DNA from 3 places in the Nocardioides panzhihuensis genome. Region 1 is predicted to be linked to each of the others. Evidence: riboswitches for the same ligand, from Rfam matches in the RefSeq annotation. Region 1 holds a riboswitch; each other region holds the start of a gene.
The links. Region 1 has a riboswitch for cobalamin ahead of BJ988_RS17170 (CbtB domain-containing protein). Riboswitches for the same ligand answer to the same signal wherever they lie in the genome.

Region 1 (3,264 bases):
TCGTCGGCGAGATGGTCGCGCTCGGCCGGGTGCCACGCACCCGTCCCTGGGCCCGCGGCGGGACGCAGGAGCGCGAGATCGTCCGCGCGGCTCTCGACGCGGTCGGGCTGGCCGACCGCATCGACGACCCCTGCGACCGTCTCTCCGGCGGGGAACGGCGGCGGGCGGTGATGGCTCGCGGTCTCGCCCAGGAGTGCCCGGTGATGCTCCTGGACGAGCCCACCAACCACCTCGACGTCGCCTGGCAGCTGCGGTTGCTGCAGACGGTCGCCGACCGGGCCGAGACCCTGGTCGCGACGATCCACGACCTCGACCTGGCGCTTCGCTCCTTCGACCGGCTGGCGGTTCTCGGCCGGCCCCAGGGCTCCGACCCCGACACCGGCCCGGCGACGGTCGTGGCCCATGGCCCGCCCGCCGAGGTCCTCGACGCCATCAGCGTCGACCTCCACTTCGGCGTCGGCTCCGTCCAGGTGACCCATCCGCACCTGGCCCAGCCCCACCTGCTCATCCACCCCCGGAAGGACCACTCGGCATGACTCCACGCCTTGCCTGCCTCGCTGCGCTCGCACTCGGCGCCACGATCCTCACCGCCTGTGGAGCGGAGGAGACGACCGCGTCCGGTGCCGCCGGCACCGACGCGATCACCGTCGAGAACTGTGGCGAGAAGGTCACGGTCGACGAGCCGCTCACCGAGCTCTACGCCTACGACGGCGGGATCATCTCGATCGCGCTCGCCGCCGGTGCACGCGACGAGCTCGTCGCAGTCACCGGTCTGGCGCGTGACAAGCAGCTGCTCGAGCTCGCCTACCCGCAGGATCGTGTCGACGAGCTCCGGGTGGTCGGGGAGGATCAGCCGACCCTGGAGACGGTGCTGGCGGTGAAGCCGCAGATGATGTTCGCGGGCTGGGGCTACGGCTTCGACGAGTCGCGCAACCTGCTGCCCGAGACGCTCCACGAGCAGGACATCGCCACCTATCTGCTCAGCGAGACCTGCCGGCAGGAGGACGGCGACCGCGGCACCATGGACGCCTGGACGGCGCTGCGTACCGACCTGCTCAACATCGGTGAGCTGACCGGCCACCGGGAGACCGCGGAGAAGGTCGTGACCGACATCGAGGAGCGACGCGAGGCCCTGGAGAGTGCCCCGAATCCTGCGAAGGAACCGACGGCGTTCCTGTTCGACTCCGGGACCGATGCCATCTTCACGTCCGGCTCCTTCGGCGGGCCGCAGGCGATCTTCGACACCGCCGGGGTGACCAACGCGACCGGCGACGTCGAGGACACCTGGACCGAGGTCGGCTGGGAGCGCATCGCCGCCGCTAACCCCGACGTCATCTACTTCGTGGACTACCCCGGCCAGTCCTACGAGGAGAAGGTCAAGGTCCTCAAGTCGAACCCCGCCTCCCGCGATCTGCCCGCCGTCAAGGAGAACAGGTTCGTCAACCTGCCCTACGCGATGTGGGTCTCCGGCCCCCTCAACATCGACGCCGCCGAGTGGGTCCGACGCTCGCTGGAGCACTTCGGGATCGTCCCCGATTCGGGGATCGAGCCGACGCTCGACATCACCGATCTCACCAATCTCGACGGCAACGAGTGGCTCCGCTGAGTTCTGGCTATAGTGCACACAACGGACATGAGGAAGCCGGTGGAACTCCGGCACAGTCGCGCTACTGTGACATCGCCTCGCGGCGGTGGAGTCAGACCCGAGTGTCCGTCCAACCCCATCGAACAGGGACGCAGAATCCCTGAGGAGGACATATGTCGCAGCATGCTGTGGCGCCCGTCGCCGGCGCCGACCTTCCCACCATCCCGCTCCGTGAGCTGGCCCCCTGGGCGCTCTTCTTCGGGCTTCTCGGGTTGCTGGTGCTCTTCTTCATCAGCGCCGACCAGGGCGCCGTCTCGATCCCGTCCGGCACGCTCGTCCACGAGTGGGTCCACGACGGTCGTCACCTGCTCGGCTACCCCTGCCACTGATGAGCGCGCGTGCATTTCTCGTACGCGGCCTGCTAGCCGGACTCCTCGCCGGTGTCGCCACCTTCCTGGTGGCGTACGCCGTCGGTGAGCCGCAGGTCGGCGCTGCCATCGCCCTGGAGACAATCTCATCAGAAGACAGCGGCGGCGACGGACACTCGCACTCGCATGCCACCGAAGGTGGGAGCGAGGAGACTGCTGAGGTCTCCCGCACCAACCAGAGCACCTGGGGGCTGCTGACCGGCGCCCTGGCGGTCGGCGTCGCGCTCGGGGGAATCATCGGGCTGGTCGCCGCCGCCACGATGGGGCGCCTCGGACGGCTCACGCCGAGCCAGTCGACGGCGCTCGTCACGCTGATCGGCTTCGTTGCGGTCGCGTTGGTGCCCTTCCTCAAGTACCCGGCCACGCCACCCGCGGTCGGCAGCGGGGACACCATCGGGCTGCGTACGTCGGTCTACTTCGGCTACCTGCTCGTCTCCGTCCTCGCAGCCGTGCTCGCCACCTACGGCGCGGTGCGGCTGCGGGAGCGGGTCGGGACCTACGCGGCCGTCGTCGGCGGCACCGCCGCCTACCTGGTGGTCGTGGTCGTCACGGGCCAGCTCTTCGTCACGGTCAACGAGATCGGCGACTTCCCGGCGGACACGCTGTGGTCCTTCCGACTCGCCTCGCTGATCACGCTCGCCACGATGTGGGGCGTGCTCGGGGTGGCGCTGACCGGGCTGGTCGGCAGGTTGTACGCGGCGGAGCGCGCCGTCGCGGAGCGGAAGGCTCTCGCCGCCACGTTGTGACCTCGACGTGGAGCTGGGTGAGGACGAGCCGACTCGGCGGTCAACGGGGGAGGCGGTAGGCCTCCACAGGGCGGCCGTCGGCCAGGTGATCACGCACGATCACCCGGGCGGCGGCCGCCTCTACATTGCCGTACCAGACGTCGTCGGGCTGCACGCTGAGCACCGGCGCCTGGTTGCACGGGAACAGGCAGCCGGTGTGGGTGATCAGCAGGTCGTCGTCGCCGAGCCCGGCCTCCATCGCACCCAGGATCACCGCCCTGGCGGTCTCCTCCGAGCCCTTTGCGGTGCAGCGTGGGCCGCGACAGATCAGGACCTGACGTACGTGGCCGGGGACTCGCTCCCAGGCGGGCGTGGTCAGCCCGGGCTCGGTGCCGGTGATCGGCCGAGTCTCCGCGAACGCGTCGGGGAGCTCGGCGCGCGTGGTCGCCAGCCCGGTTGCGACCTGGATCTCGGGGCGCTTCCCGGAGCGCTCACGCCACCAGTGGGCGGCGATCCGGCGCAGCCA
Region 2 (3,264 bases), 1.8 Mb from region 1:
CGTGCGGGTAGTCGAGGGTGTGGCCGGTCTCGAGGTTGACCACCGCCATCCGCGTGCTTATGGGTGCGGTGACGAAGTGGGCGCTGCTACGCCATCACTGGGGTTCGTCTCGCTCGTGGGCACGTTCGTGCTCATCGCCATCCTCATTCTGCATATGCCAGATGTCACAGTTCAGGCTGCTCGGGCACGCTCACGCTGGGGCGGACGGGCAGCGACCTCCTGCACGCGGTCATTGGGCTCCTCTTGCTCATCTGCATCCTCGTGCTGGACATCTCCAAGCCCTCGCGGGGGTGACCAGATATAGCTGGCGCAAGGATCTGGCGGCGCGCACACACGGGTTGAGGGTGGGACGGGGCATAGTAGTCCAGTCGCCATTCGTGTTCAGACAAGGACTGACATGCCGTACGTATCCATCGCCATTCCTTTCTTTCGGCTCGAGGTCGAGCGCCACGATCGCCATTGGTGGCTCACTGCCCTGGCTTTGGCTGCGCTCGGGATAGCTGTGGCCATGGCGCTCTTCGGTCTGCCGCCTATCGATCTCCATGGCCCGCTGCACAAGTTCGGGATCATGGATCCGCTGTGCGGAGGTACCCGCGCCGCCCGCTACACCGCTCAAGGCAATCTGGTCCAAGCCTGGCGGTACAACCCTCTCAGCATCCTCATCGTTGGCGGTGCCGCCCTCGCGGTCTTGCGCACCTTTGTCGGGCTCATCAGTCGTCGGTGGGTAACGTTCGGGTTCGCATGGACACCTCAACGGCGCCGCTGGATGATTGGCGCCGGACTCCTCCTGCTGGTGCTACTCGAGATCCGCCAGCAGATGCGTGCGGATCTGCTCACGGCTGGCACGGACATGTGGCGTTGACAGAGATCGGTGGGTAGTCACGGCCCGCCGTGACGGTTGCTGCGCAAGCCCCGCAAGCACCCGGGCGTCGATCACGACGCCCACCTGGAGGCGCTGCGAGACGGCATCGCCGGCTACGACCGGGGCGTCGTCTCGAATTGCCCCTTGGCGTGCGAGCAGCCATCTCGAGACCTATGCGCGAGCTCGGGTTGACCGGCAGGACGCGCCCGACTGTCGAGCTCACGCGATGGAAACCTCGCTGCCTGTTGGCACACGCGCCCGACGGGGCGTGAGAAGCAGACCGAAGACCATTCCGAGTGTGGCCCACATCAGGCCCAGCTGCGCGAGGTAGGCGATCCGGAAGTCCCAGATCAGTTTCGCGGGCATATCGCTGGCGATCTTGTCCGGCGTGCCTGGAGTGAGCGCGAACACGGCACCGGCGACCGAAAGAAAGGCCGCCACCACGAGTGTGGTGCGCACTGGCGCACTCAGGTCTCGTGAGGCGAGGAACTTGTCCAGCTCGAACGCCCCCAGCACCAAAGCCAGCGCGATCAGGATCGTCAGGACATAGATCAGCGTCCGCTGATTGACCGTGGCCGGGTCGCCAACTGCGGGTGGGTTGCCGGGGATCTTCAGCGCCGGCGCAAGGGTGAAGACGCCGAAGGCGAGCACCGCCAGTACCAGCGAGCGGCCGTAGTCGGTCGCTGCCGGGAGCCGGTGCCGGACCTTGCCGAACACGATCGCGAACACCACGCCAAACAACAGGCCAACGACAAGGCCGGTGGCCATGCCGCCGAGCACCTGACCGGCGCGGGAAACGAGCGGCTCCTCCATCTCGCCCTTACGGTGGCCGGACATGGCTCGGGCGTTGCGGGCGTCCTCGATGACGAGGGCTTTGCGGAGCAGAGGCTCGACCACGAGCCACATCATCAGGGCAGCGGCGCAGCCAGCTGCGGCTCCGGCTGCGGCACCGCGGCGGAGTAGATCTATGAACCCCATGTCAGTGGCAGGGGACGCCGAGGGCGTGGCGTGCGTCGTGGGTGAGCTCGTGCAGGTACTGGCCCTGGGCGGCGCCGAGAAGGGCGCCGTTCTCCTGCGTGAGCATGAACAAGGTGAACAGGGCGGCTGCGGCAAGCAGCCAGGCCCAGGCCGGCACCGTGGTGACGGCGCTGGACGGGTTGGTGGGGTTGGTCATCGTGACCCCTTCTTTCCACGAACCTCGTGGACGATGCCGCAGCCGGTCTCCTGGCTTCCGGATCAACGCCTTCTCCTCGCCTTCCCAGCCCGGCGGGCCAGTGGCATGGGTGAGGAGGGGCTTCCCGGTCACAGTGGCGAGGACCACGTCGGACTTTCACCGACTTCCCGTGCACTGCGGCGCCGCTACTATCGCACATAGTCGAAGGCCGCACAACGAGCGTTCACGGAGTGCGTCCCTGGCCGACGTTCGCTGCCGAGAGGTTCCAGACCCAGTGCGTGTCGTCGAGGCCCACGACTCCTAGCCGTGTCCTGAGGTGCAAAGTAGAGGGTCTGTTCGTGGCTCCACGCCTCCATCACTGCCGCTGACACGGGCTCGGCGCGCGTTCGGGGGCTCCAGGCCAAGAGAGGCTGGCTCGATGTCGGCCCTCATCTGGGTTGCCAGGTACGTCAGGGTCTGTCACCGCGACAGGGGGATGGATGACAGGCGGTCTCTGCGTCCTGAGGTCGGTCGTTGGGTCGGTCCTTGGTGCGCCAGGACAGGGCGACGAGGAGGAGCCCGCCTCCGACGATGAGCGTGTCGGCGAGGTTGAAGGTGGGCCACCAGCCGGTGTGTAGGTAGTCGGTGACGTGACCGTCAGCGGCGCGGTCGATGAGGTTTGCGAGAGCGCCGCCGAGCACGGTGGCGAGCGCGCTGCCCCATAGCAGGGAAGCTGTAGGGGCCGTTCGCCATAGCGCGACGGCGACGGCGGCGGTGATCACGGCCGTGACGGCGACGACGGTCCATGCCGGCGCGTCGGCGGCGAAGGAGAAGGCGACCCCTGGGTTGAAGGCGAGCTGGAGGTCGAGCGGTCCGCCCATGATTGGGTTACCTGGCAGGACGTGCTCGGCCCAGGTCTTGATCGTCAGGTCCGCTCCGGCAAGGACGATGGCGATGACCAGGAGTCCGATCCGGCGTCTGAGAGCGCTGACGCCAGCCTCGGCTGTGGCTTCGACAGGGGCGCTCACTTGCGGCCGTCCGAGCACGAGGAGTCGGCTTTGGTGGCGTGGTCGTCGTCTTCGCAATCGTCGTCGCAGACGAGTTCGCCTTCCCAGGCTTCCTTGCCTTCCATGATTGCGAATCCGGCGATGACGAACCCGGCAACCGGGTCGATCCAGGTCCAGCCGAGCAGGGCGAACGCGACCAGGCCGACGAAGGTGGAGACCGACAGCCATGCGCACAGTCGGGT
Region 3 (3,264 bases), 2.7 Mb from region 1:
GACCGGCGCGACCCAGGCGGGCAGCGGCTCGGGGTCGGAGCTCGGCCGCGGCTCGGTGTTCGAGCCTGTCGAGTCCTCCGGAGATGACTCCGGCGACGGGCTTGAGGGCGCCCCCACAGCATCCCCAAGCACCGTCGCCGGAGCGGTAACGACATTGTCGTCTATCCACGTGAACGCAACACCCTGCCCGGAGGTCACGGCTATTTCGGTAACATTTCTGGAGGCGTAGCTCCAGGCGCCCGAGTCGTCGGTGATCCACAGCGACCAGTAGGCGTCAGCGGGCGGCATCTGGGCGCAGCCCGCCTCCTCCGGCCGGCCCGCGACGCGGCAGACGACGCTCGGCATCGAGGTCACGAAGGTGAGCGGATGTCCCGCCTTCTCGAAGAGATCGGCGCCGGTGTCGCCCTCCTCCGGCTGGACGCAGGCGACCTTGGGACCGCCGCCCAACGCGTTCGGCTCGACCACGACGGTCACGCCCGCGCACGGTTCCACGGCGGAGGACGCGGCTGACGATGAGACTGCGGATGAGACGGGTGCGGTGGCCCCGGCGAGGATCGCCAGGGCCACCGCTACGGACCGCAGAGTCAGCACGAGCTCTTCGCGGTCGCGTCCTTGGGCAGGAAGACCAGCGACGGCAGCGCCTGTGCGGCCGCGAGGCGGTACATCCCCTCGGACTCCTTCGTCAGCCCCTTGGTGTTGCCTTCGGTCAGCGCGGCGTCGTCGTAGGCCACCGCCCCGGCGTCGTCACCACAGGTCACGACGTGGTCGGCGACCCAGGCGGCCGCCTTCTCGGCGGCAGCGGTCTCGCCGGCACGCCCGAACGCCCATCCGGCCAGGCCGGTGGTGTTGGAGTTGGCGACGTTGCCGGTGGCTGCCTTCAGCGAGCCGTCCTCGGCCTGGGTCTCCTTCAGCCAGTCCGCGCCCGACTTGACGGCCTTCTCCGCCTCCGGGCTCGCCACCGACGACAGGGCGATCAGCGCGAACGCGGTCGCGTCGGCGTCCGGGACGGCCTTCGGGTCACCGTCGCAGGTCTGGTCGGCGGCAGCGGCGTCGGCGGTGAAGGTGACCCGGAACCAGCCCTCCTCGCACTGCTGCCCGGCCAGGAACTCCGCCGCGGCCGCGGCCTTCTTGCTCTCGGCGTTGCTCAGTGCCCACACGGCGTACGACTGGCCGATGGTGTTGGAGTAGTCGGCCGCCTCCTTGTTCTTGGTGTCGAGCTTGTCGGCGATCCGGCCGTTCTCGGCGACCGTGCCCTCGAGCTGCGTGAGCAGGCCGGGGTCGGAGGCGTCGACGTTCTGCTGGAGGACGAGCGCCTTCGCGGTGGCGCCGGCCGAGGTGACGGTGCCGAAGCCGGGCGAGGTGTAGGCGGCCTTGTTCTCCATCACGGCGTCGGTGATCGTCGCGAGCTCCTCGTCGTAGCCGCCGATCTCAGCCAGCGCGATCCCGATGTCGGCGCTGAGCCCGAAGTCGTCGGTGCCGTACTGCGCGTTGCGGGCCACACCCTTTGGCGCCTGGGCGACGAGCCAGTCGGCCACCGAGGTGGACACCTTGGCGTCGTAGGTGCTCTTCTCCCCCTCCTCGATGGCCTTGTCGCCGCAGCCGGCGAGCGAGGTGAGGGCGAGGGCGGCGGCGATGCCGCCGAAGACGGTCTTCTTCATGGTTCCTTCCGCGCTGTTCGTCGGGAAGGCACGAGGCCGACCCGCTGCGTTCCACGACAGCGTCAGGTCAGTACGCGTCCGTCGACGGGTGCTCCGGCTCGCTCAGGACACCTCGGAGTCCTGGGCCTACGGTTGCGGGTCAGCGCCGGAGTTCGACCGGCTTCCCCCACCACGGCGTGTGTTGATTGAGGCTCTGCTAATTCGGGGCAATCCTATGCCGGGCGGGCTCTGCTTGCGGGATCGCGGTTCGAGCAGTCACTCTGTCCCCATGCGCCACAGGATTCTCGGCCTTGTCGCAGCATCGATCTCGGCCACCCTTCTCGCCCTCCTCCCGACCATCCCAGCCCGGGCCGAACCGGCCCGGACATCGGTGACGTACGCCGATCTCGTCGCCATGTTCGGCGAGAAGGTCGGCGACCGGCGGACCGTCGAGACCGGCCTCCCGACCCTCAACCGCGCGATGGCCGACGCCCGGATCACCACCGCCTACCGACAGGCGGCCTACCTGACCACGCTCGCCAACGAGAGCTCGTTCCACCACGACGCCAAGGGCCGCGACAAGCGGAAGTTCACCGGCCGTGGCTACATCCAGCTGACCGGCGAGGCCAACTACACCGACGCCGGCGCCTACTTCGACATCGACCTGCGCCGCCGCCCCGAGCTGGCCAGGTCCCTGGACCACAGCGCGCCGATCTCGCGGTGGTACTGGACCGTCGCCCGCGACATCAACCCGCTCGCCGACGCCCTCGACATGGGCAAGGTCAACGCGGCGATCGGCTACCCCCGCAACAAGGCCGAGGACGCCGAGCGCTGCCGCGACTTCAAGGCCGCCCTGAAGCACCTCAACGGGTCGGTGCCCAAGGGGATCAGATGCGCCCGTCCGGCCGTCGCGGAGACGCGCGGACGGTGATGTCCGCAGAGGACGTACCGGAGGGGTACGTCACTTCCTGCCGTTGCGCCGGTCGCTGACCGCGATCGCCGAGGTGCCCTCGTCCTTGAGCTCGAACAGGTCGATCGCCTTGATCAGCTTGGTCCAGGTGGCGTAGCCGTAGTTGCGGGGGTCCTCGGAGGACTGGTTGCGGATGCGGGAGACGACGGTGCCGACCAGGGCCCAGCCGTCGTCGTCGGCGGCCGCGGCGATGGAGTTGCGCAGCAGCTGGATCAGCCTGGCGTTGCGCTTCAGCACCTGGCCCGTGGTCGCGGCGGCGGCCTGCTTGCGGGCGGGCGCTACGCCGGCCTCGGTCTCGGTCACCTCCTCGGTGTCACCGAGCTTCTCCACGACGGTGAACCGGGTGCAGGCGCTCTTGAACGGCGCCGGTGTCTTCTCCCGGCCGTAGCCGTAGACCGCGCGACCCTTCTCCCGCAGGTAGTGCACCAGCGGGGTGAAGTCGGAGTCGGAGGAGACCAGCGCGAACGCGTCCGGGATGGCCGCATGGAGCAGCTCGACCGCGTCGATCGCGAGCGCCATGTCGGAGGCGTTCTTGTGCGCGGTCAGGTCGAACTGCTGCATCGGCCGGATCGCGGCGTCGTGCAGCTCCCCGATCCAGCTCTTGAGCTCGGACTTGGTCCAGTTGCCGTAGGCCCGGCGGATCGTCACCTCGCCGTA

Region 2: linked by a shared signal. The riboswitch ahead of BJ988_RS08460 (CbtB domain-containing protein) and the one ahead of BJ988_RS17170 (CbtB domain-containing protein) in region 1 are both predicted to bind cobalamin.
Region 3: linked by a shared signal. The riboswitch ahead of BJ988_RS04285 (prenyltransferase/squalene oxidase repeat-containing protein) and the one ahead of BJ988_RS17170 (CbtB domain-containing protein) in region 1 are both predicted to bind cobalamin.

What each region holds. Positions count from the first base shown of each region.
Region 1 covers NZ_JACBZR010000001.1:3,613,981-3,617,244, reverse strand. Annotated here, with positions in the region: gene BJ988_RS31025 (ABC transporter ATP-binding protein) at 1-536, shown strand, start outside; gene BJ988_RS17175 (ABC transporter substrate-binding protein) at 533-1,606, shown strand; adenosylcobalamin (AdoCbl) riboswitch at 1,615-1,757, shown strand; gene BJ988_RS17170 (CbtB domain-containing protein) at 1,759-1,974, shown strand; gene BJ988_RS17165 (CbtA family protein) at 1,974-2,759, shown strand; gene BJ988_RS17160 ((2Fe-2S) ferredoxin domain-containing protein) at 2,800-3,264, opposite strand, start outside.
Region 2 covers NZ_JACBZR010000001.1:1,805,519-1,808,782, forward strand. Annotated here, with positions in the region: gene BJ988_RS08450 (DUF2752 domain-containing protein) at 398-862, shown strand; gene BJ988_RS08455 (CbtA family protein) at 1,082-1,840, opposite strand; gene BJ988_RS08460 (CbtB domain-containing protein) at 1,842-2,036, opposite strand; cobalamin riboswitch at 2,060-2,230, opposite strand; gene BJ988_RS08465 (signal peptidase II) at 2,486-3,043, opposite strand; gene BJ988_RS08470 (cation diffusion facilitator family transporter) at 3,040-3,264, opposite strand, start outside.
Region 3 covers NZ_JACBZR010000001.1:917,815-921,078, reverse strand. Annotated here, with positions in the region: gene BJ988_RS04290 (hypothetical protein) at 1-474, opposite strand, end outside; gene BJ988_RS04285 (prenyltransferase/squalene oxidase repeat-containing protein) at 585-1,658, opposite strand; cobalamin riboswitch at 1,725-1,863, opposite strand; gene BJ988_RS04280 (hypothetical protein) at 1,927-2,568, shown strand; gene BJ988_RS04275 (NYN domain-containing protein) at 2,599-3,264, opposite strand, start outside.